Regions from separate parts of the Brevibacillus sp. FW301-21C12A genome, predicted to be linked through region 1. Evidence: riboswitches for the same ligand, from Rfam matches in the RefSeq annotation. Region 1 holds a riboswitch; the other holds the start of a gene.

Region 1 (7,892 bases):
GTTTTTTTGCTGCCCGATCCGTGGTACTATGGGAGTAGAACGTATATTCTTATCAGAGGAAAACCATGGAAGGAAGCCAGATGCGGATGCCAACCAAACTGACGAGAGAGCAAACGGAATATCTCGTGTTGCAAGTGCAACGGTATTTTCACGCAGAACACGGCGAGGAGCTGGGCAACCTGGAGACGGAAGAGCTGATCGCCTTCTTTTCCAGAGAGCTCGGGCCGTTTTACTATAACCAGGGCGTACAGGACAGCCGCAAGCTGTTGCTGGAGCGGATGAACGCCCTGGAGGATGAGCTGTACGTCCTGGAACAGCCCGTCATGAAAAAACGCTAAAGCGAAAGCCGTTAAAAGGAAAAAGGAGGTGCAGCCATGAACCGTACCTTGAAAGACAAGCTGGCTGTGCTGCCAGAAAAGCCCGGCTGCTACCTGATGAAAAATGCAAACGGGGAAATTATATACGTCGGAAAAGCCAAGGTGCTGAAAAACCGCGTGCGCTCGTACTTCACCGGAAGCCATAACGGGAAGACGCAGCTTCTGGTCAGCGAGATCGCGGACTTTGAGTATATCGTGGTGTCGTCTGCGATCGAGGCGTTATTGCTGGAGTGCAACCTCATCAAAAAGCACGACCCGCGCTATAACGTCATGCTTCGCGACGACAAAACCTACCCATACATCAAAATTACGAACGAAGCGCAGCCGCGGCTGGAAATTACCCGCAAGGTGCTGAAAGACAAGGCGAAATACTTCGGGCCGTACCCGAATGCAGGCGACGCGTCCGAGGTGAAAAAGCTGCTCGACCGGCTCTATCCTTTGCGCAAATGCCGCAACATGCCCAAGCAGGTATGTTTGTACTACCATTTGGGCCAATGTCTCGCCCCCTGTGTGTACGAGGTTTCGGCTGAAGAAAACCAGCGACTGGTAGATGAGATCAGCCGCTTCCTCGACGGCGGACACGAGCAGATGAAGCAGCAGCTCACGGAAAAAATGCTCCAGGCCGCAGAGGCGATGGAGTTTGAGCGGGCCAAGGAGTTCCGCGATCAGATCAAGAGCATCGAAGCGGTGATGGAGAAGCAGAAAATTACGTTCACCGATACGGTTGACCGCGACATTATCGGCTTTGCCGTGGAAAAAGGCTGGATGTGCATTCAAATTTTTTACATGCGCCAGGGCAAGATGATCGAGCGGCAGACGACCTCCTTCCCTTACTACGGAAACGAGAGCGAGGACTTCATGTCGTACGTCACCCAGTTTTACTACGACAAGCAAAACGCGCTGCCCAAAGAAATTTTGCTGCCGGAGGAAAGCGAGCCGGAGCTGTTGAGTGAATGGCTGGGAGTCAAGGTGTTGACGCCCAAGCGCAGCAAAAAGCGCGAGCTGGTACAGATGGCTTGTGAAAACGCGCGGATCGCCCTGCAGGAAAAGTTCGCCCTGATGTCCAAGGACGACGCGCGGACCGTTCAGGCGGTGCACAACCTGGGGAATGTGCTGGGGATCGGCGTCCCGCACCGGATCGAGGCGTTCGACAACTCCAACATCCAAGGAACCGAGCCTGTGTCGGCGATGATTGTCTTTACGGACGGCCGTCCGGACAAAAAGGAATACCGCAAGTTCAAGATCAAGACAGTCGAAGGGCCGGACGATTACGGCTCCATGCGCGAGGTAATCCGCAGACGGTATTCGCGCTTGCTGAAGGAAAACCAGCCGCTGCCCGATCTGATCGTCATCGACGGGGGCAAAGGGCAGATCAGCGCCGCCATGGACGTGCTGGAAAACGAGCTGGGGCTGTACATCCCGGTCTGCGGCCTGGCCAAAGACGAAAAGCACAAAACCGCGCAGTTGATGTACGGCGATCCGCCGGAGCCGGTGAATCTGAAGCGGGACAGCTACGAGTTTTACTTGCTGCAGCGCATTCAGGACGAGGTGCACCGGTTTGCGATTACGTTTCACCGACAATCCCGGACGAAGACGATGCTCTCCTCCCAGCTCGACGAAATACCGGGCATCGGCGAAAAGCGGCGCAAGCTGTTGTTTACCCATTTTGGCTCGCTGAAAAAAATGCGCGAGGCGACGGTGGAGGATTTCCGGCAGTTGGGGATCGGCGACAAGCTGGCGAAGCAGATTATCGCCCATTTGCGCAAGCTGGAATCGTAACGTTTTTTTCAAAAAGCAATTGAACCGTTCGGATTCCCGTGATATAATGCGTTTCAAACAGAATAGTTAGCCTCACTTCCCTTATGAAGTGAGGTAGAGGCGCGAAAACCAAGAGTACCACCCTGAGATCGGGTATCTGTGAAGGGAGCGGGAAAGGGGAATTCGCCGAAGTGTGGAGGAAAACCCGTAGTTCTCCATGCTGGGTCTGCATTGAACAAGTGCAGGACTGTCATCTGGCTCTTAACCGGCGTCAGATGGAGTGCTATCTCACGGTGTGTCAATGTGAGCGGTGATAGGTGTTGTCCTGTCATGTGCTGCATTGTCCGCGTGTATTGGGAGGGAGGAACCGGTATGTCGAAACAGTAGGCAGCGGCAGGTACTTATTCCTTGTCGGTGCCTTTTTTATAAAGTGACAGGTAAAATTTTCCATAAACGAGTAAGCGAAAACAAGCTAATAAAACGAGAGAAAACGATACATTCTACAAACATTGGATATGAGAAAAGGGAGAGAAGCCGCATGGGGTTGATCGTGCAGAAATACGGAGGCACCTCTGTAGGGACTATTGAGCGAATTTTACGAGTTGCGGACCGAATTATCAGCTACAAAGAAGAAGGGCATGACCTGGTAGTCGTCGTGTCTGCGATGGGCAAATCTACCGACGTCCTGGTAGATATGGCCAAACAGATCAGCGCCTACCCTTCCGAGCGTGAAATGGATATGCTGCTGACCACGGGGGAGCAAGTATCGATCGCATTGCTCGCGATGGCCTTGCATTCCAAAGGCTACGATGCCATTTCTTTGACTGGCTGGCAGGCCGGAGTGACGACAGAAGCGATCCACGGCCGGGCGCGGATCAAGCAAATTGATCCACAGCGCATTCAGGCGGAGCTCGGTCGAGGCCGCGTCGTGATTGTGGCAGGGTTCCAAGGTCTTAGCGACGAAGGAGAAATTACAACGCTCGGCCGCGGTGGATCGGATACATCGGCGGTTACGCTGGCAGCCAGCCTGAATGCTGACAAATGCGAGATTTTTACAGACGTTTCTGGCGTTTACACGGCCGACCCGCGCATGGTGCCGGCAGCAAGCAAGCTGAATACGATCTCGTATGATGAAATGCTGGAGCTTGCCAATCTCGGCGCAGGCGTCCTGCATCCGCGTTCGGTGGAGGCTGCGAAAAAATACAAGGTACGGCTGGTGGTCCGCTCCAGCTTTACTGCCGAAGAGGGTACGTACGTTGAGGAGGTTGCCAACATGGAAACAGGAAGAGTAGTAAGTGGAGTCGCGCATGACGAAGATGTCGCCAAAGTTACGGTTGTCGGGATGCCTGCAAAGGTGGGGACTCTTTCCCGCCTGTTCAATACACTCGCAGACAACCAGGTGAACGTCGACATCATCATTCAAAGCTCCTACGATGCCGCTGTCACGAACATTTCGTTTACGGTCGCGGCAGATGACTTGAAAAAGGCGCTGGATACGCTGGAAAACAACAAAGCGGAGCTGGGCTTCGAAAAAGTCGATTTCGAGCAAAACTTGACCAAAGTGTCCATCGTCGGCTCCGGCATGGTGAACAATCCGGGGGTTGCCGCTGAGATGTTCCGCGTTTTGGCTGAAAAAGAAATTTCTATTAAAATGGTTTCGACGTCGGACATCAAAGTGTCCTGCGTTATTCCTGCTGGCCAAACCGAGCTTGCCGTTCGCAGCCTGCATACGGCATACGGACTTGATGTGGCGGAAACAGCAGTCGTGCACGGCTTATAAGAAGCAAATGCTCCCTCGCCCGCTGGCAGAGGGGGCATCTTTTTGAATGATTCGCGAGTGCGGGTTCCCGCTGCCTTTTGCAATGACAAAAGTATGGCAGTATCCCGCACGAAGGCGAACGGCTTGTTTATTTTTGCGTCCGCACCTTGATAAGAATGCGGGACGAGCTTTCGATCTCCAGTTGTGCGGACGTGTCCTTGCCCTTCCACTGCTCGATGCTGCCGGCGATGATTCCGGCTTCCAGTGACAAGGCGCGGCTGAGCCGCTCGGGCGTTTGGTAGTTGTAGATAGTGTGCGAGAGCTTGTAGACGATCGCGTCTGCCGTTTCTTCCACGAGATCGAGCTGTCCCAGCCCAAGGCGGATAAAAGGGAGAATCGGGCCCGTGGAAGACTGAACCGGAATTTTCCGGCCGATGTCTTTGCCCAGCCAGTACAATATCGGGCTTTCGCTGTCTCCCAATAAGGCGTTCGTCAATGTTTCGCGGAGCAGATGGTAGCCGAGATAAGGCATGTGCATGCGTTCGGCCACCGGAATCGTGTGGGGCGGCAACAGGGCTGCCAACTGATCGGTATCTTTCATCTCGCTTCCCTCCTGTCTGTACTAGATTATGAGAGGGAGGCTTGCTTCATGACCGATTAAGAGAAAAAATAGTGAAACTAAACAAAGTTATTCTATCAATGTATTTAGTCTACTGATTGTCTTGACGCTATGTGTCGACAAGAGTACAATTGGATTTGGTCAAAGTTTTGCCCAACTTTTTTTCGTATTTTGACACATTCCGACAAAGTTAGGCGTGGAGAGAGCTAACGGTTTTTTGGCATGTCTAATGGGTCAGGCAATGGGTTAGGATATGGGAGAAAGGTCCATAAAAGAGCGCTACATACACTGAAAGGGGGACCATTGTATGGCGAAAGGCCATAGCTTTCTCAGTCACAAGCTGCACTCACTTCTTGGTTTGTTTCCGATCGGGCTCTTCCTGCTGTTCCACTTGACAGCCAACTACCAGGCGACCCGTGGAGCAGAAGCTTTCAACCAGACGGTAGGTCTGATTGAAAACGTTCCACTTCTGCTTGTAGTTGAATTTGTCTTCATCTACATCCCGATCCTGTTTCACGCTGTTTACGGTCTCTACATCGCGTTCCAAGCGAAACAAAACGTAGGGAACTTCGGTTACTTCAGAAACCACATGTTTCTGTGGCAACGGGTAACAGGTATCATTACCCTCATTTTCATTGTTTGGCACGTATGGGAAACTCGCATTCAGAAGGCATTGGGTGCACATGTTGACTTCGACATGGTCGCAAACATTTTCAGCAGCCCAGCAATGATCGTATTCTACACAATCGGGATTATCAGCACGGTTTTCCACTTCTCCAACGGACTCTGGTCGTTCCTGGTTCACTGGGGAATTACGGTTGGACCACGTTCCCAACGAATTGCAACATACTTCACTATGGTCGTATTCGTAGTTGTAACCTTCATCGGATTGCGTGCGATGTCGGCTTTCATTCTGTAGGGATAGGGGGACTAAATCATGGCAAAAGGTAAACTTATCATTGTCGGTGGTGGATTGGCCGGCTTGATGGCTACTATCAAAGCTGCAGAAAAAGGCGTTCCCGTTCAGTTGTTCTCCCTGGTTCCGGTAAAACGTTCCCACTCTGTTTGTGCGCAGGGCGGTATCAACGGTGCGGTAAATACCAAAGGGGAAGGCGACTCCACATGGGAGCACTTCGACGATACAGTTTACGGTGGAGACTTCTTGGCAAACCAACCACCAGTAAAAGCAATGTGCGATGCAGCACCTGGAATTATCTATATGCTTGACCGGATGGGCGTCATGTTCAACCGCACACCAGAAGGTCTGTTGGACTTCCGCCGTTTCGGGGGAACAAAACATCACCGTACTGCGTTTGCAGGTGCGACAACCGGACAACAACTGCTGTACGCGCTGGACGAGCAAGTACGCCGCTACGAAGCAGAAGGTCTGGTTACCAAGTACGAATATTGGGATTTCCTCGGAGCCGTTTTGGACGAGACAGGAACCTGTCGCGGGATTACCGCGCAAAACATGCGTTCCGGTGAAATTCAATCCTTCCGTGCAGATGCCGTTATTTTGGCAACAGGCGGCCCTGGTATCATCTTCGGTAAATCGACCAACTCGATCATCAACACAGGTACAGCAGCGTCTGCCGCTTACCAGCAAGGCGTAATCTACGCCAACGGTGAGATGATCCAGATTCACCCGACTGCGATTCCGGGCGACGACAAGCTGCGTCTGATGTCTGAATCCGCGCGCGGTGAGGGCGGTCGCGTATGGACGTACAAAGACGGTAAGCCTTGGTACTTCCTGGAGGAAAAATATCCTGCCTACGGAAACCTGGTACCGCGTGATATTGCGACTCGCGAAATCTTCTCTGTCTGCGTAGACATGAAACTGGGCGTCAACGGCGAAAACATGGTGTACCTCGATCTGTCCCACAAAGATCCGAAAGAGCTGGATGTAAAACTGGGCGGTATTATCGAGATTTACGAAAAATTCGTAGGGGATGACCCGCGCAAAGTGCCGATGAAGATTTTCCCTGCCGTTCACTACTCCATGGGCGGAATGTGGGTAGACTACAACCAAATGACCAACATCCCTGGTCTGTTTGCAGCGGGTGAGTGCGATTACTCCCAGCACGGCGCGAACCGTTTGGGTGCAAACTCCCTGTTGTCCGCGATCTACGGCGGTATGGTTGCCGGTCCAAAAGCGATCGAGTACATCAAAGGCTTGAATCAATCTTCGGATGATCTGTCTTCTACTCTCTTTGACAGCTACACGAGCAAAGAACAGGCGAAATACGACAGCATTTTGAAAATGGACGGAACGGAAAATGCTTACCTGATCCACAAGGAGCTGGGTGAGTGGATGACAGACAACGTAACGGTAGTTCGTTACAACGACCGTCTGCAAAAAACAGATGAAAAGATTCAAGAGTTGATGGAGCGCTACAAAAAAATCAACATCAACGATACAAGCAAATGGAGCAACGCAGGTGCTTCCTTCACTCGTCACTTGTGGAACATGCTCGTCCTCTCCCGTGCGATCACAATCGGTGCGCTCATGCGTAACGAGAGCCGCGGCGCTCACTACAAACCGGAATTCCCTGAGCGTGATGACGAGAACTTCATGAAGACAACTATGGCGAAGTTCAATCCGGAAACAACCGCGCCAGAAATCTACTACGAAGACATCGATGTTTCGTTGATCCCGCCACGGAAACGTGACTATACGTCTGACAAGAAGCATTAAGAGAGGAGGAAACGGATCATGGCAGAAAAATTGATTCACCTGATTATTACTCGCCAAGACAGCCCTGACAGCACTCCATACAAGGAAGAGTTCAAAATCCCGTACCGTCCTGGTATGAACGTCATTGGTGCGCTGATGGAGATTCAACGCAATCCGCTCAACGCGCAAGGCCAAAAAACTTCTCCGGTCAACTGGGAATCGAACTGCTTGGAAGAAGTATGCGGCGCGTGCTCGATGGTCATCAACGGAAGACCGCGCCAGGCTTGCTCGGCGCTGATCGATAAACTGGAACAGCCAATTCGTCTGGAGCCAATGAGCACGTTCCCTGTACAACGCGACTTGTCGATTGACCGTAGCCGCATGTTCGATGCGTTGAAACGTGTAAAAGCATGGATTCCAATCGATGGTACGCATGATCTGGGACCAGGTCCGCGCATGCCGGAAGTAGAGCGTCAATGGGCGTACGAGCTGTCCAAGTGCATGACGTGCGGGGTATGCTTGGAGGCTTGCCCGAACGTGAACGCGAAGTCCGAGTTCATTGGACCGTTTGCGATTTCCCAGGTTCGCCTGTTCAACCAGCATCCAACTGGTATGATGAACAAGCATGAGCGTCTGGAAGCTCTGATGGAAGACGGCGGTATCGGCGATTGCGGTAACTCGCAAAACTGCGTGCAAGCTTGTCCA
Region 2 (7,892 bases), on a different contig from region 1:
AATGCAGCAGGAGTGATGGACGTGAACCGGATTTTGCCGGAAGGCGTCTTTGAACTCGAATCGTACGCGGAAATCACCCCGCTGGAAGCAGCGAGACAGGTAGAAAGCGGAGAAGTACACGTCGTGGACGTACGCAATTTGACTGAATGGCAGGAAGGACACATTCCAAACGCGCAGCACATCATGCTGGGAACATTGCCTGGAAGGCTGGATGAGATACCAGAAGACAAGCCGATCCTCGTGCAATGCCGCTCCGGGGCGCGCTCTGCCATCGGTGCCAGCATCCTGCAGGCAAACGGCTTCAAGCAGGTGCTGAACTTGAGCGGCGGCTTTGTCCAGTGGCAAAAAGACGGATTGGAGAGCGTATGACGTTCAGCCTTGCTCTCCCCCTGTTTTTGATCGGCTTTGCGGGGTCGTTCATCTCCGGGCTTGTCGGAATCGGCGGCTCGATCATCAAGTACCCGATGCTCCTCTACATTCCAGCGGCACTCGGACTGGCTGCCTACACGGCCCACGAAGTTTCCGGAATCAGTGCTGTGCAAGTGTTTTTTGCCACCTTATCCGCGGTCTGGGCTTTGCGAAAAGACAAGCTGATTCATTATCAGCTTGTTTTGTACATGGGCAGCGCGATCGTTGTCGGCAGCCTGGTCGGCGGATATGGGGGCAAATATCTCTCGGCTGACGCCATCAACGTCGTCTATGCTATTTTGGCGACGATTGCCGTACCGATGATGTTTATGCCCAAAAAAGCGATCGACGACAAGGAAATGGCCGACATCGCGTTCCATAAGCCTACGGCCGTAACCTCCGCGCTGATTGTCGGAGCCGCTTCCGGCATTGTCGGAGCGGCGGGCGCATTCATTCTCGTGCCGATTATGCTTGTCGTCCTTAAAATTCCTACGCGAGTTACTATAGCGTCTTCGCTTGCGATCACCTTTCTGTCTTCCATCGGCGCGACGATCGGCAAACTGATGGCGGGAGACGTCTTGTTTTGGCCTTCCCTCATCATGGTAATCGCCAGCGTGTTGGCTGCGCCGCTCGGAACTGCGGTCAGCAAGCGGTTGAACACGAAAAGCCTTCAGGCGATTTTAGCGCTCCTGATTTTGGGCACGACGATCAAAATCTGGACAGACCTCATCATGTGAAAAACGGACAGGTTTTCCGCGAAAGGGGGAACCTGTCCGTTTACGATCATCTGTTGCATCTGGTGTCAGCCAGCCAACGGGCTGTTAGACGAGAAGCGTCGTCGCCAATTGCGTGACCAGCGCCGCCAAAATCATGGAAATGCTCGAAACCGTCCCTGTAATCGGACTAATCTCAAACGCCTTGGACGTTCCGGCTCCATGTGCGCTCGTGCCGAGCAGCACGCCGCGGGCGATATCGTCGGAGATGCGCAAATAGGAGATGATGTACGGCCCGATGATCGAGCCGAGCAGTCCGGTCATCAGGACGAGCACAGCGGTGATCGAAGGGACGCCCCCGATCATTTGCGAGACGTTCATCGCAATCGGCGTCGTGATTGAGCGCGGCAAAAGGCTGTACAGCACCTGCTCGTCTGTGTGCAGCAAAAGGGCGAGTACGGCAGAAGAAACGACGGCCACCGTTGAGCCGGACACTACGCTAATCATGATTTGCGCAGCGTGTTTCTTCAATAAAGAGTAGTGTTTGTACAGCGGCACGGCAAACGCGATGGTCGCGGGCTGAAGCATGTACGCCAGCCATTTGCCGCCTTCATTGTAATCACGGTAAGAAAGATGAGTGCAAAGCAGCAGCACGACCAAAACGATTGGCGTAAACAATAGCGGCGAAAACAAGAGAATCGGTCTGTAGCGGTAAAGCCGCTTGGCGATCAGGTAAAGCGCGATGGTGAATAGAAAGCCGAGCAGTCCGATCATCATGAGCGCGAATGCTCCTTTCGCTTGGAAATGCTTTGGGCGATCAAGCCGCTGCACGCCATGACAAACGCCGTGCCGATGACGATAATCAGGACAATTTGCAGCCCTTCATGCAGCATCAAGCTTTGATACGAGACGATGCCGACAGACGGCGGAATGAAAAACAGTAGCAGCTCGGCCATAAGCCAGGCCGCGCCCGATTCGATCCACTCCAGACGCAGCACTTTTGCCTGGAGCAGCAAAAACACGACAAACATCCCCAAAATGCTGCCGGGGATTTTCCAGCCAAGGACGGAGACGAGCAGGTTCATCAACGCGGACACGATGATGAAAAACGCCACTTGCCCCACGATGATAAGCAGTCTTTTCATGTTGGTCCTCTCCCTTTGTGAAAAGTGTACATCACCTCTTTTCATAGGTAAAATGCATATATAGAATGAGTATCATTCATCATATCTATAGATGAAGCGGAGGGAGCAGAGGGATGGACATTCGCCATTTGCAATATTTTTTAGAGGTAGCCCGCCACAGCAGCTTCACCAAGGCGGCAGAGGCGCTGTACATTACCCAGCCGACGATCAGCAAGATGGTGCGGAACCTGGAAGAAGAAATCGGCGTCGAGCTGTTTGAGCGGGTCGGCAAGCGGATTACGTTGACCGACGCGGGCTGGGTCTTGTTTTCCCAGGCAGAGGTGATGGTGAAGTCGTTTGAAAACATGAAGCTGCATCTCGACGATTTGATGGAGCTGAAGCGGGGGAGAATCCGCATCGGGCTGCCGCCGATGGTAGGGGCGAGCTTTTTTCCGCAAGTGATCGGGAAGTTTTGCGAGCAGTATCCGGGGATCGTGCTGGAGCTGCTGGAGGTCGGCTCCAAAAAAGTCGAGGCGGACGTGGCGTCAGGGATGCTGGACAGCGGCGTTGTTTTGCTGCCGACGAGTGAGGAGCTGTTTGAGTCGTACTCTTTTGTCAACGAACAGATTCGCGTAGTCGTCCACCCTACGCATGCGCTGGCCGGGCGGCAGGAGGTGTCGCTGGCCGAACTGGCAAACGAGCGGTTTTTGCTGTTTCACGAAGATTTTTCCTTGCACAACCGGATCATTGACGAGTGCGTGCGCGTAGGCTTCCACCCGACGGTCATCTACAAAAGCTCGCAGTGGGATTTTCTCTCGGAAATGGTGGCGGCCAACGTCGGGATCACCCTGTTGCCGCAGACGATTTGCCGGGAGCTCGATCCGCGGCGCTTTCACAGCCTCGCGCTGGTCAATCCGACGATCAAATGGCATCTGGGGATGATCTGGCGCAAAAACGCCTATTTGTCGTACGCCACCCGCGAGTGGATTCGCTTTACAAAAGAAATGCTGCCTTCTATAGAAAGAAAGGCTTCATCGCGAGGATGAAGCCTTTCGTTGCGCGGTCGGCCACAGCAGAACGACTGCAGGCTGACGACTGCTTCTTTGATTTATATAAAGGCAGCTTGGCCTTGAAAAGACGCCTGTCAAAGCTGGCGTAAAGCTTGGAAAAAGGAAGGAAAAATGAGATCGAATATTTCGTAACGCGAAATATTAAAGGCCAACCGATTGATTCAAGGTGCTGACAGCGATGTTGTATTGATAGAGAGAATCGGCTGCTTTTGTTTCAGAATCAAACAATTCAGCTTCTGTTTCGATCAGGTCGTTCAGAGATACTTTTTTGTTCGCATAATCGGTGAGTGTGGCGTGATAAGTTTTCCATGCTTCGTCTTTTGCGGCGGTGCTTTCATCCAGCGCTTTTTTTGCTGCGACCGCTTTTTCGTAGGCGTCGCTCACTTCCTGATCGACTTTTTGCTTGAGCTTTTGCAGCAGCAGCTCAGCTTTGCGCAATTCGTTGAGTGCGATTCTTCCTTTGTATGTGCTGATAGCGGCGTACTCGGAGGTGTAGTCCACTTTTACCTGGGCAAACGCTCTCTCTGCTTCCGCTTTCACCATGTCAGGGCGTTTTTGGTAGGCGAGAGCTTTGGTTTCTTCCAGCGTTGGCAGCGGGGTATAGGAGAGTTTGCTGGTTTCCAGCAGCCATTGTCTGTCCCTTTTTTCGTTCAGCAATTCATTGAGCTTGGTTAATGCTTGCTTGAAGCTGTTTTCCAGCTCGGACAGCTTTTCTTTCGCAGCGCTGTCCTGGGCCCAGGTTTGGCGTCTGATGCTGTTCTTTTGCAGCTTGATTTTTTCTTCGAGCGCCCGCGCTTCAAAGTACGCTTTTTGTACTTGCATTTGCAAGCTGATTTTCGAAGCGTTATAGGATGCCTCGTCTACGAGCAATGTTTTTTGCGCCTTGGCTGTTTCTTCGTATTTTTTCTTTGCTTCATCCAGAGTATTGATGTCATCTTTCTTGATGGCGGCCTTATCGCGCAGCGTCATGAGGGTTTCGTAGCGGGTGTTGTCATACGTCAGCCGCAGCAGTTCCAGATCAACGTCGTTTTTCAGTGCCTGCTCTACGGCATGGTCGAGGGACAAGGGAACGATTTGGGTCTGTTCCGCTGCTGCGACGAGAGGTTCTTCCGCCAGAGCGAGATGAGCATTGCCTGCCAACAGCGCGGCAACCAGCGTGGTGCTGTAAATGTGCTTGGACAACCTGGATTTCATTATGCTACCTCCTATAAAAAGTAAGAAAATATAATGATAACGATTATCATTATCAAATTTCATGAACAGTATATATTTCCATGCGTTATTCGTCAATACGAAATATGAAAATGTGATAGGAAATATAGTTTGCGCCAAAAAAAAGATTCCCTGCGACGAGGGAATCTTGTAGAGAGTTGTTGCAACGCTATTTTTATTTTTCGTCCATGCTGAGATCGACTTTGTTCAGTGGTACCAGCTTGCTTTTTTTCGTGTATTTGTAAACCAGCCAGACGATCAAAAACAGCGGCAGTCCGATGTAGGAGACGAAAACGCCGTTCCAGTCGATTTCTCCGCCGATGAACGCGGAGTAGTTTTGGCCGATGATGACGATGCAGCAAATGATGAAGGCGAAGATCGGGCCAAACGGGAACAGCTTCGCCCGGTACGGCAAATCGCGCAGATCGCGGCCTTGCGCCAAGTAAGCTTTGCGGAAGCGATAGTGGCTGACGGCGATGCCGAGCCAGGCGATGAAGCCAGACATACCGGAGGCGTTCAGCAGCCACACGTACACTTCGCCATCGCCGAACAGCGAGGACAAAAACGCCAGCGCGCCGATGGCAGCCGTCATGATGAGGGCATTGACGGGGACGCCGTTGCGTGTCACTTTGGCAAACCATTTCGGAGCTTTGCCTTCCTTCGCCAGCACCCACAGCATACGGGTGGAAGCGTACATGCCGGAGTTCCCCGCCGACAGGACGGAAGTGAGAATGACTGCGTTCATTACGGAGGCGGCAAAGGCAAAGCCGGCTTTTTCAAACACGATCGTAAACGGACTGATGGCAATATCGGTAATGTCTCCGCTGATGAGATTCGGATTGTCGTACGGAACGAGCAGCCCGATAATCAGGATCGCGAAAATATAGAACAGCAAGATGCGCCAAAAAATCTGGCGAATCGCTTTCGGGATGTTGCGGGCAGGGTCTTCGCTCTCCCCGGCGGCCACACCGACCAGCTCAGTTCCCTGGAACGAGAACCCGGCAATCATGAACACACCGAGAAGGGCCATGAAGCCGCCGTTGAATGGCGCGTCGCCTTTGGTGAAGTTTTGGAAGCCGACTGCTTCGCCGCCCATGATGCCGAAAATCATCAGGACACCGATCACGATAAAGACGATGACCGTCATGACTTTAATCAAGGCAAACCAGTATTCGGATTCGCCGTAGCTTTTGACAGACAACAAATTCAGAGCAACCATCAGGCAGAGGAACAGGGTACTCCACAAAATGGCGGGAGTATCCGGGAACCAGTATTTCATAATCAGCGCCGCGGCAGATAGCTCGACGGCAATCGTAATCGCCCAGTTGTACCAGTAATTCCAGCCCAGCGCAAAGCCGAGGGACGGATCGACGAATTTGGTGGCGTACGTAGAAAACGAGCCGGATACAGGCATGAAGGCAGCCATTTCCCCCAGGCTGGTCATCAAAAAGTAAACCATGATGCTGATGGCGATGTAGGCGACCAAGGCTCCGCCCGGTCCGGCCTCGTGAATCGAGCCTCCACTTGCCAGGAACAGGCCCGTCCCGATGGAGCCGCCGATGGCGATCATCGTCAGATGGCGGGCTTTCAAACCACGTTGCAGTTGATTCTGTGACATATGCTGCTTGCACGACCTTTCTAAAAATTTGAGAAGGTCGGTCGGAAAAGAAAAAACCGCCAATAGCCAAAAAACGGCACAGGGCGGTATGATCCAATCCCCACCAAGCCTTCACTGAAGATAGCACACCACGTTTGCCCGGCAAGCAAACGTGACAGTTCTGTCCCTTTCGGGTACAGCCCCAGCCCATGCGCACAGAGATACGCCATGAGCTTCGGCGGCTTTTCCCTTTCCTGGAGTCATTGATTTCTTCTGAATCTCGTACAGGATGACATAAAAGCCGCGACCTCTACCCTCACCGTGAATGATGAGGATAACATGTATGAAATTGATTTATTTATCAACTATATAAGATTGACGGTTATTTATCAACGAAAAAAGTTGCGCTGCAAAATATTGGCATGGAGCGGTTTTGCTACAAAAAGGATCGGCGTGCAGGCCAGGAGCCTTGCAACTTGCGGATCTGCACGATTTGCCCTGTGTGAAAAGCGTCGTGCAAAATAATGCTCATCACGCTTTGCCCGGCAGGGATGCTCGGAAGCGGCTGGTCGAACGCTTCGTCTGACAGAGCGACGAGCTTTTCATGAATTTGGCGATGGACGGTTTCCATCCGCTGTACGGTGGCCTGCCAGGCTGCTTCGTCGTCGGGCGCTCCCGAAGGCTGGAACGTGTCGTCGTTCGTCTCGGCGGTATTGATAAATTCCGTGCCGACGTGCATTCCCATTCGTGAACAAGCAGTTCCATCCGATTCATGTGGTTCCTCCTCGTCTGTCAAACAGATTGGTGAAACGTTATAATGGCAATAAGAAGCAGCTTGTAACCACCTAAAAATTTTATGTTGGTTACAGATGGAGAATACCATACACAGGCTGAGCATATCAAGAAGCAAAAGAAACGAAAAGCAGATGGGGGAAGAGTGGAGTGAACTGGCTGTGCATTGATTTTTTAAACAGTGATTGGCGCGATTGGCGCGGGTCTGGCCGCAGGGAAAATCGGCTGGCGAAGCAGGAATGGCTGGAGCAGCTTTTGCGGGAATACGCTTTGCACGCCCCATTGCCTATTGATGAGGCGAGTGCAGTGGCGCTGTTGCGTTTGCGCGAATATATGCGCAGTCTGCTGGAGCGGGTCGTGCGCGGGGAAGCGTTGCGGCAGGAGGAACTGGAGGAGCTGAATCAGACGCTCGCGAAGGCGCCTTTTCACGTTCGCGTCATCTCTGCGGGCAAGGAGAGCGGGTATGAGCAGGAGCTGGTCAGCGCCTCCAGCGGCTGGGAGCTGGTGATGGCCCGCATCGCGGCTTCCTTTGCCACGCTGCTGCTTCCTGAGCACGTGCAGCGCATCAAGATTTGCGACAACGAGGACTGCCGATGGGTGTTTTACGATGAAAGCCGCAATCGGGTACGCCGCTGGTGCGATGACAAAATGTGCGGCAATCTCATGAAGGTGCGCCGTTTTCGGGAGCGGCAAAAGGAGAAAAAGTAAGGAATCGGCCGTAAGCTTGCCGACGGAGAGATTCATCGGTTCCGAGGACGCAAACAGCGTGCCCAGGACGGATTCGGACAGCGCTGTTTTGGCCGAGACGCTAATTTTGCTGCCATTCAAAAAAAGCGCCCTGTCTTGCAATGGCAGTAAACATCTCATCCCGGCAAGGGTCGTACACAAAGGAAACGGCCGTCTGACCGTCGCGGACGAGGCAGAGAGAGACGGCCCACATCGGCATGCCTTGCAAAAAGTAGACGGCTCCGTCGAT

The links. A riboswitch is a leader RNA that binds a small molecule or an ion and turns the genes downstream of it on or off. The one in region 1 is predicted to bind lysine.
Region 2: it holds a riboswitch for lysine, as region 1 does, so the genes downstream of both, AC3WQH_RS07020 (amino acid permease) here and AC3WQH_RS06220 (aspartate kinase) in region 1, are expected to answer to the same signal.

What each region holds. Positions count from the first base shown of each region.
Region 1 is NZ_JBYTBG010000006.1:95,344-103,235, forward strand. Features, by position in the region: gene AC3WQH_RS06210 (DUF2164 domain-containing protein) at 87-338, shown strand; gene uvrC (excinuclease ABC subunit UvrC) at 375-2,156, shown strand; lysine riboswitch at 2,243-2,429, shown strand; gene AC3WQH_RS06220 (aspartate kinase) at 2,674-3,915, shown strand; gene AC3WQH_RS06225 (DUF2507 domain-containing protein) at 4,043-4,495, opposite strand; gene AC3WQH_RS06230 (succinate dehydrogenase cytochrome b558 subunit) at 4,821-5,432, shown strand; gene sdhA (succinate dehydrogenase flavoprotein subunit) at 5,451-7,208, shown strand; gene sdhB (succinate dehydrogenase iron-sulfur subunit) at 7,227-7,892, shown strand, end outside.
Region 2 is NZ_JBYTBG010000007.1:77,763-85,654, reverse strand. Features, by position in the region: partial or broken gene AC3WQH_RS07050 (rhodanese-like domain-containing protein) at 1-369, shown strand, start outside; gene AC3WQH_RS07045 (sulfite exporter TauE/SafE family protein) at 366-1,145, shown strand; gene AC3WQH_RS07040 (LrgB family protein) at 1,230-1,898, opposite strand; gene AC3WQH_RS07035 (CidA/LrgA family protein) at 1,895-2,266, opposite strand; gene cidR (cidABC operon transcriptional activator CidR) at 2,380-3,291, shown strand; gene AC3WQH_RS07025 (TolC family protein) at 3,457-4,509, opposite strand; gene AC3WQH_RS07020 (amino acid permease) at 4,703-6,145, opposite strand; lysine riboswitch at 6,259-6,445, opposite strand; gene AC3WQH_RS07015 (hypothetical protein) at 6,561-6,869, opposite strand; gene AC3WQH_RS07010 (CGNR zinc finger domain-containing protein) at 7,067-7,624, shown strand; gene AC3WQH_RS07005 (inositol monophosphatase family protein) at 7,725-7,892, opposite strand, start outside.